Regions from separate parts of the Rahnella sp. ChDrAdgB13 genome, predicted to be linked through region 2. Evidence: predicted binding sites of a transcription regulator. Region 2 holds the regulator's gene; the other holds the start of a gene.

Region 1 (8,036 bases), on a different contig from region 2:
TTCCATCCGCTCGCCATTTTCACCCATGTCTGCTGCTGACGCCCGATTTTGTCCGTGCCTTCACGGCGAAACTCCGTGCTGGCGACGGCCATGTCATCACCAAACGTGGTGATGGTCGTATTGACCAGTTCCCTGTCTAACCCTTGCGCCGATCGCGCTGAGCGAAATGCCCGGATGGCTTCGATGCCGTAAAGATTTTCTCCGGCACCAAAGCGTACGGTACGCGGGTCGTGCCAGAACAGTTCGTCGAGAACGGCGGTATCGTTGGTGATCAGCGCCTGTTCATAGCGATAAAAGGCCGCATTCATTTCGGCAAGGATCGCCGGGCGGTCGATATGTTCAGTTTTCATGATTTCGTCTCTTACTCTTTTGCTTCACCCTGGAAAACGGGATGCAGGTTGTTACGCGGGCATCACCGGAGAACTGCTGACTTTCACTATGCCCTGAAGTTCGAGCGCCCGTGCTGCACGCAGACACAGGTCTTCGCGCCACGGCGGCGCAATCAGTTGTAATCCTATTGGCAGGCCGGTCGATGTCGTGACCGGCACCGTCACTACCGGTAAACCGAGGAACGAAATTGGCTGCGTCAGCATACCCATATTGGCACGTGTCGGCAGATCCTGACCGTTAATTCTGATGGTGTCCTGACCAATCAGCGTTGCCGGGCATGGCGTGGCAGGGGCAATCAAAATGTCCCAGTGATCAAACAGGGGCAAGATTTGTTCCTGAAAATGCTGACGAAAACGCTGTGCCTGCACGTACCATGCCGCCGGGATCATCGCGCCGGCCAGTAAACGCTCGCGCGATAACGGTTCAAACTGTTGCGGGATACTGCGCAGTTTTGGCAAATACTGATTGCCGCCTTCAGAAGCACTGATGATAAATGCCGCTGAACGCGCCAGTTCGGCCTGCGGCATTTCAACTTCTTCCTGCGCTTCAAGAGCCTGAGCAATCTGGTGCACGGCAGCTTTAGCGTGGTCGTCGCACCAGGTAGCAAAATAGCCGCCCAGCACCGCAGTACGCAAACCCTGCTGGCCGCGTCCGAGCTGAGAAAAAGTGGCAGTCACGGGTTTATCTGCCTGGAAGTGATCTTGAGAGTCTGTGCCCTGAATCGCGTCATAGACCTGCGACAGATCCTCGCTGCACCTCGCCATCGGACCGATGTGATCAAGACTGGCGACAAACTGCTGGCTGCCGCGGCGGGAGATCCGTCCGAAGGTCGGTTTCAGGCCGAGAATACCGCTCAATGATGCAGGCACGCGAATGGATCCGTTGGTGTCGCTGCCGAGCGTGAAATGCACCAGACCGGCAGCGACGGCAGCGGCAGAACCGCCGGACGATCCTCCGGCGACGCGTGCCAGATCACGCGGGTTACGGGTGGCACCATAATGGCTGTTTTCGGTAGTGAAACCGTAGGCGTAAGCATCCATGTTCAGCATGCCGGAAAGCATCGCGCCCTGTGCGGCGAGGCGTGAAACGGTCCAGGCATCATGACGTGCGGCGGCGTTACTGCTGTTGAGGCTCGCGCCCGCCAGCGTAACTTCACCGGCGACGTCCAGCAGGTTTTTCACCGCATACGGAATGCCTGCCAGCGGTGCCAGTGCGGTTCCGCTGGCGCGGGTTTTATCCACTTTAGCGGCCTCACTCAGCATGCGTTCGCGGGTGATATGCGTATACGCGTTGATGACCGGATTGGCCTGTTCAACTGCGTCCAGCGTGGCGCTGGCAATTTCTGTGGCTGAGATTTCACCCTGCGTAATGGCCTGATGAAGCTGATTAATCGTGAAATTATCAAACGATTTCATGCTCTGTACACCCCGGCGATTTCCAGTCGCGAATCGAGCGGTAAATCCATCAGCGGTTGCGCCATTTGCGCGATACGGCTGAACTGCACCAGCAGTTCCTGACGGCGTACATCGTCGAGTTCCAGCGCCAGAACGGACTCCATCTGGCGGATGTAAGCGGCCCAGTCTGTGGCCGCAGGCGTATTTTTCATGATCAGTTCCTCAGTTTAAAAACCGGCCGCGCTGCCGTTGCTGCGCGGGTCGGAAGCGCCTTCAAACATGCCGTTGGTGTGGCGGACAATGGCTCCGGCATGGCCGACGGCTTCACTGAAATCCGGCAACAGTTCGACATCGTGACCGCGCTGTCTCAGTCCGGCCTGCGTTGGATAGGCGAAACGGCCTTCCAGTTTCAGGGAGTCTGAGCTTTCCCCCCATGTACGACCCAGCAGCCAGCGCGGCCCGCTGATCGCCTGCTGCAAGGATTGTCCCTGCACCACATGGCGGATAAACACCGCAGCCTGCGTTTGCGGCTGACCGTCGCCGCCCATCGAACCGTAAACCATGGTGCGCCCGTCGTATAAACGTGCGGCGGCAGGATTCAGGGTATGAAACGGTTGTTTACCCGGCGCCAGTGCCAGTAAATGGCTGGCATCGAGGCTGAATGAGGCGCCACGGTTTTGCCACAGCACGCCACTCTGGGGCAGAACGACGCCACTGCCGAACTCGTGATAGATGCTCTGAATAAACGATACCGCCAGCCCGCTGCTGTCCATTACGCCCATCCAGACGGTATCGCCCGGACCTTTACCTTTGCCCCAGCCGGCGGCGCTGTGCGGTTTGATGCGGGTGGCGAGGGCGTCGAGATACTGCGGATCCAGCAAGCTTTGCGCGTCCTGCGTCATCATGCGCGGATCGGTGATATAGCGGTCGCGCAGGCCGAACGCCAGCTTGGTGGCTTCGACAATGCTGTGTATCGTCGCGCTTTCATCCATGGTTTCGAGCGGCAGACGGTCAGTCAGACCGAGGATCGCGAGTGAAACTAACCCCTGCGTCGGCGGTGTCAGGTTGTATATTTCGCCTTTGCTGTGTTTGAGACGCAGCGGCACGCAGCGCCGGGGCTTGTAAGCGGCCAGATCGGCACGGGTGACCGGCATGCCGAGCCTTTCCATGTCGGCGGCCATATTGTCGGCCAGTTCACCGCGATAGAAACTGTTCAGCCCGTCTTCGCACAGCATGGATAACGTCTGTGCCAGCTGCGGCTGGGTGAAGCGGTTACCGGCGCGCGGCACTTCGCCGTTCGGCAGAAAAACGTCGGCAAACGCGGGGAAGTCTTTCAGCTCATGTTGCTTGGCACGGGTGGCAGCTTCCTGAGAAGCCGTTACCGGAATGCCATCAGCGGCGTAACGGATGGCATCGCGCAGCAGGCGTGAAAGGGGTTTTTGATCGCCGCCAAATTCAGCCGACACATTCAGCGCTTCCTGCCAGCCACCGACCGTGCCTGCGACCGTCAGTGCCGCTTTCGGCCCACGGTGCGGAATATGCGATTCCCCGGTGTAGAAATCGAGAGAGGCCAGCGAGCCGGCGGCACCGCTGGCGTCTATCGCCACCGGATTGCCCTGCGGCGGCACAATCAGCCAGAAGCCGTCGCCGCCCAGTCCGTTCATGTGCGGATAGACCACCGCAATTGTTGCGGCTGCGGCCACCATCGCCTCGATGGCATTACCGCCTTCCCTCAGTACCGCAAGCGCACTCTGGCTTGCCAGATGATGAGGTGTGACCGCCATGCCCAGCGGCGCGCTGTTACTGTTAATCATGCGATGTCCTTTTTTGAGACGCTTTTTTTATGCTGCCCGCGCTTGCAGGGTTGTCGGCGCGTAGGGATAGAATTAAGCAAGAGGTGTTCCACATCGGCAGAGTCTTGCGTTTTTCACGCTAATTTCTGTTGCACTGGCAAGCATAGTGCATGGTATGTTCCGATGAAACATTGGTTACAAAAGGGCCAGAGATGAAACAGATTGATGAGCGTCTGCGTGACCATTACGCAGAACTGACACCGCAGGAACAGCGGGTGGCCGACTTTATTTTTGCCAGCATCGACGACCTGATGAGTTACAACAGCGCAGAGCTGGCGCGGCTCAGCGGCGTGTCGAAAGCCACGGTCAGCCGCCTGTTCAAACGTCTCGGTTACCCGAGCTATCGTGATATGCGCGATGAAATGCGCACCCTGCGCCAGAGCGGAATGCCGCTGACTGACAGCCGTGACGCGGTGCAAGGTAACACCTTGTTATCACGGCACTATAAGCAGGAAATGGCGAATCTTACGCAGTGGATTAACCAGATTGATAGCGCTCAGTTTGGTGCGCTGATTTCAGCGCTGAGTCAGGCGCGACAGGTGCGCCTGCTGGGCTTTCGCAACAGTTATCCGGTGGCATTGCATCTGCGCCAGCAACTGATTCAGGTGCGGGCAGGTGTAATGATGATGCCGCAACCGGGGCAGACGCTGGCGGAAGAACTGGTGGATCTCACCGCGCAGGACGTGGTGATTTTCGTGGCCTTCCGCCGCAGGCCGCGCATGGCGAAGGAAATACTGACGCAGTTACAGTCAGCTGGCATACCGGTGCTGCTGATTTGCGAGCCTCAGGCGCAGACGCTGACCCCGCTCGCCACCTGGCATCTGGCCGCGCCGCTCGACAGCGTTTCGGCGTTTGACAGCTATTCTTCCGCCATGAGTCTGGCGAATTTACTCAGCAATGCGCTGCTGCACGATATGCTGGCTTCAGGCCGTCAGCGTATTCATCAGATAAGCGATATGTATAACGCGCTGGATGAGCTGGAGCAGCGCTGATTCCCGTTTGCAGAACAAACTGAGCGCTTTTCTGGTGCTTTCGCACAATTTTAGTGCATCCGTTTTTTCATCGACTCCCGTTTTTTGCCCTGATTCAGGGCAAAAAAACCGCTTCTGATCCCGCCCGCATTTTTATAATCCCTTGTCATACCGTGACTTTGCGCACATTTTTTTTGCGGCGTTGCTTTTGGCACATTCGTTGCAAAGTTTTAAATATAAGAATCTATCGTTCCAAAAACTTTTCACCGGAGATAATCTATGAACATGAATAAACGGCTCTTGGCTTGGGCAGGTGCGGCAATGCTGGTGCTTCAGGCATCCGGCGTGATGGCCGATCAGTTGCAGGATATTCAGAAGCGCGGCGTGCTGCGCGTGGCCGTACCGCAGGATTTCCCGCCGTTTGGTTCGGTGAGCAAGGATTTGCAGCCGGAAGGTTATGACATCGACATGGCGCAGTATCTGGCCGATAAGATGAAACTTAAGTTGCAACTTGTTCCGGTCACCAGCGCCAACCGCGTGCCTTATCTGCAAACAGATAAAGTCGATCTGGTCATTTCCAGCCTCGGCAAAAATGCTGAGCGCGAAAAAGTGATCGACTTCAGCAACGCTTACGCACCGTTTTTCCTCGGCGTGTTTGGCGCGCAGGGTGACAAACTGGCGGATCTGAAAGAACTGTCCGGTAAAACCATCGGCGTGACCCGCGGGGCGGTGGAAGATCTGGCGCTGACCGATGTGGCACCAAAAGACGCCAAAATACAGCGTTACGAAGACAACAACACTACGCTGTCGGCATACCTGTCCGGTCAGGTGGAATACATCGCGACGGGTAATCTGGTGGTGGCAGCGGTGGCCCGTATGAATCCGGCCAAAGCCCCGGTATCGAAAGTCATGCTGAAAGATTCGCCGTGCTACGTCGGACTGCGTAAAGACGAACCGGCGCTGAAAGACAAAGTGAATGAACTGATCGCCGAAGGCATTAAAGATAAGACGCTGAACACGCTGTCTGAAAAATGGATGAAGGCACCGCTGCCGGCCTCCATCGGCGCGTGATCAGGGCTTTGACGGAGTATTTTCATGACCTATCAGCTTAACTTTAGCGCGCTGTGGCCTTACATGCCGGAACTGCTGGCCGGATTATGGACCACCATTGAGCTGACGGTACTGGCGACGGCTGGCGGTGTGGCAATAGGGATTTGCGGCGCGGCCATCCGCTGCGGCAACCATAAAATTCTGCGGACTGTCTGGGGCATGTATGTCGAAGCCATCCGTAATACGCCGTTTGTTGTGCAGTTATTTTTCATCGTCTTTGGCCTGCCTGCCATCGGCCTGAAGATGACCGCCGGTGAAGCGGCGTTGCTGGCGATGCTGATTAACCTCGGGGCTTACAGCACCGAAATTATCCGCGCCGGTATTCAGGTGACGCCGAAAGGCCAGTGGGAAGCCGGACGCGTGCTGGGATTAACCCGCAGCCAGACATTCCTGCGCATCGTGCTGCCACCGTCGCTGAAACGTATTTATCCGTCGCTGGTCAGCCAGTGCATTATCGTGATGCTCGGATCTTCCGTGGTATCGCAGGTGTCCTATGAAGAACTGACGTTTGCGGCGAACTTAATTCAGTCGCGCACTTTCCTCAGTTTTGAAGTGTATCTGGTCACCACGTTATTTTATTTGTTGTTATCGGTTGCGATGCGTCAGCTGTTGCTGCTGGCCGGACGCCGGGTCTTTGGGAGTGAAAACTGATGATGACTTTCACCGACTGGGACATTGTGCGCAATCTCCTGCTGGCGGCCCGCTGGACCTTGCTGCTGTCGCTGACCGCATTTATTGGCGGTACGCTGGTGACCTTGCCGCTGCTGTTGCTGCGCCTGGCTAAACGCCGCTGGCCGACGCGTTTTGTGCGTCTTTATTCCGAATTGTTTCAGGGTACGCCGCTGCTGATGCAGCTGTTCCTAGCGTTTTTCGGGCTTGGCCTGTTTGGTATCAATGTTAGCCCGTGGACGGCCGCCGCGCTGGCGCTCACGCTCTACACCAGTGCCTATCTGGTGGATATCTGGAGTGGCAGTATTGCCGCGTTACCGAAGGGCCAGTGGGAAGCGTCGCGCTGTCTGGGGCTGAATTTCGGCCAAACGTTATGGCGTGTTATCACCCCGCAGGCGCTGCGGATTGCCATCGCGCCAACCGTCGGGTTTTCCGTGCAGGTGGTGAAAGGCACCGCGCTGGCCTCAATTATCGGTTTTGTCGAGCTGACCAAAGCCGGAACCATGCTCAACAACGTGACGTATGAGCCGTTCAAAGTGTTCGGATTAGTGGCGCTGGGCTACTTCCTGATGTGCTATCCGCTGTCGCGTTACAGCCAGCATTTAGAAAAATCATTGCGTGGAGAGAAACAGTAATGCCACTGATCACCATCAATCAGGTTCAGAAGTTTTACGGTCAGAACCACGTGCTGAAAGGCGTGGATCTGGATATCGACAGCGGCGAAGTGATTTCGATTATCGGCCGCAGCGGTTCAGGGAAAAGCACGCTGTTGCGCTGCATGAACGGGCTGGAAGGCTATCAGGAAGGCAGTATCAAACTGGGCGGAATGACCATCACCGACCGCGATTCTCAGGCGCGCGATATCAGCCGTTCCGTCGGCATGGTGTTCCAGAGCTTTAATCTGTTCCCGCATATGACTGCGCTGGAAAACGTCATGCTGGCGCCGCGCCGCGTGCTGAAAAAGTCCGCCGCCGAATGCCGGGAACTGGCCGCGCAGATGCTGGCGAAAGTCGGACTGGCAGATCGTATGGATTATTACCCGTCGAATCTTTCCGGCGGCCAGCAGCAACGCGTGGCCATTGCACGCGCACTGGCGATGAACCCGAAAGTGCTGCTGTGTGATGAAATCACTTCCGCACTGGATCCGGAATTAGTCGGCGAAGTATTGAAAGTGCTCGAGCAACTGGCGAAAGAAGGCATGACGCTGGTGCTGGTGACGCATGAAATGAATTTTGCCCGTGAAGTGGGCGACCGCGTGGTGTTTATGCATCAGGGCACCGTGTGGGAACAGGGCGAAAGCCGCGCGCTGTTTGCTAATCCGCAAACTCCCGAGTTAAGACAGTTTATCGCATCCGTACGCGGCCTGAATGAGGCTGCTGCAAGCTAACAGTGTAAAGGATTAACTATGTCAGATTTCATCTCTCCCGGACAAATCAACCCGCCAACCCGTCTGCTGATGGGGCCGGGGCCAATCAACGCCGATCCGCGCGTGCTGCGGGCGATGGCGAGCCAGCTGGTCGGGCAATATGACCCGGTGATGACCGGCTACATGAACGAAGTGATGGCGCTGTACCGCGCGCTGTATAAAACCGAAAACCCGTGGACCTTACTGATCGACGGCACTTCACGCGCAGGTATCGAAGCCGTGC
Region 2 (8,036 bases):
CAGCCACGACGGTAAAACGCTGTTTATCGGCAGCGAAATTGATCATTACAACGGTGGCAAACATGGTTCAGTGGCGGCCTATCGCATTGCGCCTGAAGATGGCAGCCTGACGCTGATTAATCAGGTGGATTCGCAGGGCGCAGGGCCGGTGTATCTTTCGCTGACGCCAAAAGGTGATCATCTGCTGGTGGCGAACTACATCAGCGGCGTGGTTGCCGTCTTCCCGGTGGATATCAGCGGGAAGCTGAGTGAAGCCAGCAACAGCCAGCAGGACTCCGGTCCTGCAGGCGCAGGCAAACCGGCCGCGGCGGCGGAGGGCAGTTTTGCCATCAGCGACCACAACGGGCCACACGCGCACATGATTGCCACCGATCCTTCCGGCAAATTCGTGTTCTCTACCGATCTGGGGCTGGACCGGATTTATCAGTGGAAGCTCAACGGTGAAACCGGCGTACTGGAGGCCAACGATCCGCCGTTTATCAAGGCGTCTTCCGAAGGTGCTGGACCCCGCCATTTCGTGTTTCATCCCAACGGTAAAGTGGTTTTCCTGATCAACGAAGAGGCTTCGACGCTGACCAGCTATCGTTTTGACGCCGTAAAAGGCACGCTCAGCGAGCTGCACAGCTTGTCCACGCTGCCGGCCGGTTTCAAAGGCACGAACTTCGCCGCGGGCATTGTGCTGAGCAAAGACGGCAGGCATCTGTATGTAGCGAACCGTCTGCATAACAGCATTGCACAAATTAATGTGACCGGTGAAGGGGCGATGACCTGGAGTGATGAAACCTGGACGCGCGGTGACTATCCAAGAACGCTGACGTTGTCACCGGACGGTAAATATATTTACGCAATGAATCAACGAAGCGATAACATCACCAGATTCAAGGTATCTGGCGAAAACGGCAAACTGTCATTCGTGGATGACTATGTGGCTGTGGGCAGCCCGTCACAGATGGTGATTGCGCCTTAAGCGGTGCCGCAACAGAAACAAACTCCGTTCACGACGTGTTTTGTTCGTGAACGGAGCCTCGTTGAAACGAACTGGAAGAACAATGGTGAGATTTCCCAATCAACGTCTGGCGCAGTTATTTGATGCGCTGCAAACCGAAACCCTTCCTCAGGATGAACTGGCAAAACGTCTGTCTGTTTCGACGCGCACGGTGCGTGCCGATATTACTGCGCTGAACGAAATCATCGCCGATTTTGGTGCGACGTTTGTCCACAGCCGGGGCAGCGGATATCAGTTGCGCATCGATGATGCGGCGCTGTTTTCGTCGTTACAGCAATCAACACAACGTAAACCGAACCCGACGCCGCGCACCGCCGCCGGACGGGTGAAGACGTTGCTGATCCGCTTTTTGACCTCAGCTTTTTCATTAAAGCTGGAAGATCTGGCCGATGAATGGTTTGTCAGCCGGGGAACCCTGCAAAATGATATGGCTGAGGTGAGGGAGCATCTGGCGCGCTATCACCTGAATATCGAAACCAAGCCGCGCTACGGCATGAAATTGTTCGGTGCTGAACTGGCGATCCGCGCCTGTCTGACCGATTTGCTGTTCCAGCTGGATGCCGAAGAGCAGGCGAATCCGCTGCTAAAAGCAGAAAGTCTGGAGCCGGAAGCGCTGGTGCCGCTGACGCGTTTTATGCATCAGTTGCTGACGCAGTCTTCCATTCAGCTGACGGATGAAGGCGAACAGTATCTGATCCTCTATTGCGCCGTGGCGATCAAACGCATTACCGGCGGTTATCCGCTGACCGATTTTGATGCCGAAGACGGTGATCCGGCGGTGAAGCAGGTTTCTGTGCGGCTGGCGGCGGAGCTGAAAAATCTGGTTGGTAAGGAAATTCCGGCCTCAGAGGAAGCTTATCTGCGGGTGAATATTGCCGCGCGCCGCGTCCAGCAGATTTTACCGACGGACATTAACGCCGACGACGATGAGTCGCTGGTCGATTACATTCTTTCGTACATCAATTCGCACTATAACTATGATTTGCAGGGTGATAAGCAGCTGCGAGCGGATCTGCTGACGCACATCAAAACCATGATTACGCGAGTGAAATACCAGATTAATATCCCCAATCCGCTGCTGAGCAATATCAAACAGCATTATCCGATGGCGTATGACGTCACGCTGGCGGCCGTTTCCAGCTGGGGTAAATACACGCCTTACACGCTGAGTGAGAATGAAATCGGCTTTCTGGTGCTGCATATTGGCGTCGGGCTGGAGCGGCATTACAACATTGGCTACCAGCGCCATCCGCAGGTGATGCTGGTGTGCGACACCGGCAATTCAACCATCCGTATGATCCAGGCGCAGATTAACCGTAAGTATCCTCAACTGGTGATGAAGCAGGTGGTTTCGCTGCGTGATTACGAGCAGCTGGAGCACATCGACGAAGATTTTATTATCTCCAACGCCCGTATCACCGAGAAGAATAAGCCGGTGGTGGTGCTGTCGCCGTTCCCGACCGAATACCAGATGGAGCAGCTCGGCAAGCTGGTACTCGTCGACCGCACGCGCCCGTATATGCTGGAAAAATTCTTCGACGAAAAGCACTTCATGATCGTCAATGAGCCGATGACACAGGCGGAGCTTTTTCGCCATGTTTGTTCGCAGCTTGAAGAAGAAGGGGTTGTCGATCAGGCGTTTTATCCTTCGGTGGTGGAGCGCGAGGAGATTGTCTCGACCATGCTGGGCGAAGGCATTGCGCTGCCGCATTCGCTGGGATTGCTCGCAAAGAAAACCGTGGTGATCACTTTGCTTTCGCCGCAAGGCATTGCCTGGGGCGAAGGGGAAACGGCGCACGTGATTTTCCTGCTGGCGATCAGCAAGGCGGATTACGAGGAAGCAATGGCGATTTACGATTTGTTCGTGACGTTTGTGCGGGAACGCTCGATGAGCCGTTTGCTGAGCAGTGAGAATTTTGAAAGCTTCAAGGCGATTGCTATCGACTGTTTAAGCCGCATTTAATACGGCTTAAACAGTCCGTTAACCATCAGTCTTCGTCAAAACCTGAATTAATCAGATTTACGACGGCGCTGAGAGCCTGTTCTTCATCGGGGCCGGTGGCTTCGATTTCGATTTTCTGGCCTTTCGGGGAGTCCAGCATCAGCAGTGCGATCACGCTGCTGGCTTCCGCCTCGATGCCTGTGCCGTTGCGCAGCATCACTTCTGACTCAAAACTCTGTACCAGTTCAAATAACTTCATCGCCGGACGGGCGTGCATCCCTAACCGGTTTTTGATTTCTACCGTTTGTTTAACCGTCATGATTTGCGTTTTTCCAGCGTGCGATGGCGGGACTGGACGTTCTTCCCGCGGGAACGGAAATAGTCAGCCAGCTGTTCTGCGATATACACCGAACGGTGCTTACCGCCGGTACAGCCAATGGCGACGGTCAGATAACTGCGGTTGTTGGTTTCCAGCGCGGGCAGCCATTGTTCAAGATAGCTGCGCGTCTGATAGATAAAATTATGTACTTCGGTATGACGGTCGAGGAACGCAGCGACCGGTTTGTCGAGGCCGGTCATCGGACGCAGTTTCGGATCCCAGTGCGGGTTAGGCAGGAAACGCACGTCGAAAACGTAATCCGCATCAATCGGAATACCGTGTTTGAAACCAAAGGATTCGAAGACCATGGTCAGCTCACGTTCGCGTTTGCCCAGCAGGCGCGTACGCAGCATTTCTGCCAGTTCGTGAACGGACATCTCGGAGGTGTCGATGATCAGATCCGCGGAAGAGCGCAAAGGCTCCAGCAAATCGGCTTCTTCATCGATTGCACTTTCAAGGGACAGGTTTTTGCTGGAGAGCGGGTGCAGACGACGGGTGTCGCTGTAACGGCGGATCAGGGTATTACGGTCAGCGTCGAGGAACAGCAGCTGTGGCGAGAAGCTTTCCGGCAGCTGTGACATCGCATGCTCATAAACTTCCGGTGTTTCTGGCATGTTGCGAACGTCAATGCTGACGGCCGCAGACGTATTGCGTTCAACAAGTGTCTGGGCGAGCTGCGGCAACAACACCACCGGCAGGTTATCCACACAGTAAAAACCCATGTCTTCCAATGCCCTTAGGGCAACCGACTTCCCGGAACCGGAACGGCCGCTGACAATCATCAGCACCATGGTGTCACTCCCCTGGCATTCAGTGTTCAGAATTCATTTTCCCGGCGCGCAACCGGGAATCAGTAATTTATTCGTTTTCAGTCATTATCTGGAACAGTTCTTCGTCACTTTGCGCTCCGCGCAGACGACGACACACCCCTTTATCCGCCAGCTTTTTGGCGACTAAAGACAAGGTATGTAAATGGGTTTTACATTGATCTGCCGGAACCAGCAAGGCAAAAAGCAAATCCACAGGCTGATTATCGATAGCGTCAAAAGCGATCGGCTGTTCAAGCTGAATGAACACCCCGACGGCACGTAAAGTGTCTTCTTCCAGCTTTCCGTGCGGAATAGCGATCCCGGCACCGATCCCGGTGCTGCCCATGCGTTCACGGGTCAAAATGGCGTCAAAAATCACCTGCGGTGATAAATTTAGCTGTTTGGCCGCCAGCTCACTGATGATTTCCAGTGCGCGTTTTTTGCTGGCGCAATGAACGCCGCTTTTGGTGCATTCGGCATTAAGCACCGACGTTAATTGCATTGCAGTATCGTTAATCATGTCATCTTCACTTTGGCGCTGTTTCACCCTTAAAGCTATATCGGCTCGTTTCCCGAAGGTCACAAGCCGATGCCCGAAGGTTTGTAGCACAGGGTTGGCTACATGAATGTCAGTGCTGTTTCAGTTTGTCTTTGTGCTTGTTCAACTGACGAGCCAGTTTATCAACCAGGCCGTCAATTGCCGCGTACATATCCTGATGCTCCGAGGTGGCATGCAACTCGCCTCCGTTCACATGCAAAGTGGCTTCCGCTACTTTCTGCACCTTTTCAACGCTCAACACCACATACACCTGATTTATCCGGTCGAAATACTGTTCAAGCTTAGCCAGCTTCGACGTGATGAATTCTCTCAGGGGATCCGTGATCTCAATGTGATGTCCGGTAATGTTGAGCTGCATAATGTCTTCCTTCTCTGTTGAGGTCAAACTAACTGTTTACGTTGGTTTGAGGGCGGGATGGACAAAGACTCTCGGTATTTGGCGACGGTTCGTCGTGCCACCATAATTCCCTGATCGGAAAGGAGGGTGGCTAACTTACTGTCACTGAGCGGTTTTACAGGATTCTCCGCTGCGATTAATTTCTTCACCAGCGCCCGGATCGCGGTTGACGATGCCTCGCCGCCGCTGTCTGTACTGACATGGCTGGAAAAGAAATACTTCAGTTCGAAAATTCCACGCGGGCTGTGCAGAAACTTCTGCGTCGTCACGCGTGAAATCGTCGATTCGTGCATTTCTACGGCGCTGGCGATATCGGCCAGCACCATAGGCTTCATAAATTCTTCACCCAGTTCAAAGAACGCCTGCTGCTGCTCAACGATACAGCGCGTGACTTTCAACAGCGTGTCATTACGGCTTTCCAGGCTTTTGATTAACCACTTGGCTTCCTGCAGGTTGCTGCGGATAAATTGCCCGTCGCTGTCGCTGCGCGCGGAATTGCCCATCGCGGCGTACTGCTGGTTAATCTTAAGACGCGGAATGCTGTCGGAATTCAGTTCTACCGTCCAGACACCTGACACTTTTCGCACCAGCACATCGGGGATCACGTACTCGGATTCACCGGTGTTGATCGATTGTCCCGGACGCGGATCAAGAGACTGAATCAGAAGCATCGCTCCTTTCAGTGTATCTTCTTTTAGCCGGGTTGAACGCATAAGTGCGCGGAAATCATGGTTCGCCAGCAAATCCAGATGTTCGCTGATAATCAGGCGCGCTTCGGTGATGAAAGGCGTATCTGTGGCGTACTGTGAAAGCTGGATCAGCAGGCAATCACGCAGGTCACGCGCCGCCACACCAACCGGATCAAAACGCTGCACACGTTTTAAAACGGCTTCCACTTCGTCCATGCTGACGTTGTCGTCACCGATACTTTCGAGGATGTCGTCAAGGGAAACGGTCAGATAACCGGTATCGTCTACCGCGTCGACAATGGACGTGGCAATCGCGGCATCGGTGTCGGAAAACGGCGTCAGTTCCACCTGCCACATCAGGTAATCCTGAAGCGTCTGCGTGGTTTCACCCTGATAAATTGGCAGCTCGTCGTCGCTGTAATCGTTGCCGGTGCCGGAAGGCGTGCCCGCGGTATAAATCTCGTCCCAGGTGGCGTCCAGCGGCAACTCTTCGGGCATGTCTTTCTGCTCGAGCGCTTCGCGGGTATCTAACGCTTCGTTGTCGGTGGCTTCTACCGAATCGATTTCATCATGAAGGTCGGTTTGTTCCAGCAGAGGGTTGCTCTCCAGCGCGAGTTGGATCTCCTGTTGGAGCTCAAGCGTGGACAGTTGCAACAGGCGGATGGCCTGTTGTAACTGAGGAGTCATTGCCAGTTGTTGGCTGAGTCTTAGTTGCAAACCTTGCTTCATATCTTGGTTTTATTTCCGTTGATTACAAACTGAGTAACTTCTGTCAGAGACCTCCCGTCAGACTTTACGTCGAAACGGGCACGGTTCCGGCGGCACAGATCACAGACGGAATTCTTCACCAAGATAAACGCGTTTAACCTGTTCATCAGCAAGAATGTCGGCTGGCGTGCCGTGGGCGATCAATTTCCCCTGACTGACGATATAGGCACGCTCACAAACGTCGAGCGTTTCGCGAACGTTGTGGTCAGTGATCAGTACGCCGAGGCCGCTGTCACGCAAATGCTCAATGATTTTTTTGATGTCGATGACGGAAATCGGGTCAACGCCGGCGAAAGGTTCATCCAGCAGGATAAACTTGGGATTCGCTGCCAGTGCGCGGGCAATCTCAACACGGCGACGTTCACCACCGGACAAGGACTGACCGAGGTTATCGCGCAAATGAGAAATATGGAACTCTTCCATCAGTTCATTAGCGCGATCGTTACGCTGTTCTTTGTTCAGATCATCGCGGATCTGCAGTACGGCCATCAGGTTATCAAACACGCTGAGACGACGGAAGATGGAGGCTTCCTGCGGAAGATAGCCAATGCCGCGACGGGCGCGGGTATGCAATGGCAAAAGGCTGATGTCTTCATCGTCAACGATGATACGGCCCGCATCACGTTGCACAATCCCGACGACCATGTAGAAGGTGGTGGTTTTACCCGCACCGTTTGGCCCCAGCAATCCGACGATTTCGCCGGAGTTCACCATCAGGCTGACATCTTCTACAACCTTGCGGCCTTTGTAGGCTTTTGCCAGATTCTCTGCGATTAATTTTGCCATAAAATATCAGTTACTCTTTTGGGTCGGCTGGCCGCCCGCGGCAGGCGTTTTTTGTTGCAGCTGCGAAGGAACCAGAACGGTCGTCACGCGGTTGCCTTTATCACTGAAGGCTTCCATTTGCTGTTTCTGCACCAGATAGGTAATACGGTCGCCTTTCACGTTGCTGTCGAGCTGTTCGAGGTATGCGTTACCGGTCAGGGTCACGAGATCGTTTTCCACTTCATAGCGGACTTTCTGCGCATGGCCTTTTACCGGCTTGCCGTTGTCCTGCATCTGGTAAAACGTCACCGGATTGCCGTAACCTTCCACCACTTCTTTGCCGGATACGCCCTGAGGACGGATCACGACAACTTTATCGGCTTTCACCTGAATAGTGCCTTGATTGACTACGACGTTACCGGTGAAGGTGGCCGTGTTGGTGTTCACATCCAGCGCCTGATTGGCGGAATCAATGGTGATCGGTTTCGTTGTGTCATCTTTTAAGGCGAACGCCGGAATGCTCACGGCTAACAACGAGCTGACGATCAGGAGATCACGGATTTTATTTTTTGCTTTGAATTTCATAAGAGGTCGTTACCTTTTCGATCAGCTGTGCTGTCTTATCACGCAGATTACCGCGCATTTTCATGCCGTTAGATGTAAAACCTGTGCCATAAAGCGTTACTTCATCGTCTGAGGCAACGTCCTGTGTCGTCAGGTTA

Evidence for each region. The regulator sigma-54, encoded in region 2, starts transcription at its own class of promoters, with help from an activator protein. The targets are predictions, from matches to a motif close to GTTGGCACANNTTTCGCTNT.
Region 1: a site for sigma-54 is predicted at 3,672-3,691, ahead of J8X26_RS08830 (gamma-glutamyltransferase family protein). Genes of this name have one in related genera too.

What each region holds. Positions count from the first base shown of each region.
Region 1 is NZ_JAEMGT010000025.1:20,999-29,034, reverse strand. Features, by position in the region: gene hpxZ (oxalurate catabolism protein HpxZ) at 1-350, opposite strand, end outside; gene J8X26_RS08840 (AtzE family amidohydrolase) at 402-1,805, opposite strand; gene hpxX (oxalurate catabolism protein HpxX) at 1,802-1,996, opposite strand; gene J8X26_RS08830 (gamma-glutamyltransferase family protein) at 2,012-3,598, opposite strand; gene J8X26_RS08825 (MurR/RpiR family transcriptional regulator) at 3,790-4,629, shown strand; gene J8X26_RS08820 (transporter substrate-binding domain-containing protein) at 4,888-5,679, shown strand; gene J8X26_RS08815 (amino acid ABC transporter permease) at 5,704-6,369, shown strand; gene J8X26_RS08810 (amino acid ABC transporter permease) at 6,372-7,022, shown strand; gene J8X26_RS08805 (amino acid ABC transporter ATP-binding protein) at 7,022-7,774, shown strand; gene J8X26_RS08800 (alanine--glyoxylate aminotransferase family protein) at 7,793-8,036, shown strand, end outside.
Region 2 is NZ_JAEMGT010000035.1:52,423-60,458, forward strand. Features, by position in the region: gene J8X26_RS12275 (lactonase family protein) at 1-967, shown strand, start outside; gene J8X26_RS12280 (transcription antiterminator) at 1,050-2,969, shown strand; gene npr (PTS phosphocarrier protein NPr) at 2,995-3,267, opposite strand; gene rapZ (RNase adapter RapZ) at 3,264-4,118, opposite strand; gene ptsN (PTS IIA-like nitrogen regulatory protein PtsN) at 4,186-4,656, opposite strand; gene hpf (ribosome hibernation promoting factor) at 4,766-5,053, opposite strand; gene rpoN (RNA polymerase factor sigma-54) at 5,077-6,510, opposite strand; gene lptB (LPS export ABC transporter ATP-binding protein) at 6,610-7,335, opposite strand; gene lptA (lipopolysaccharide ABC transporter substrate-binding protein LptA) at 7,342-7,899, opposite strand; gene lptC (LPS export ABC transporter periplasmic protein LptC) at 7,877-8,036, opposite strand, start outside.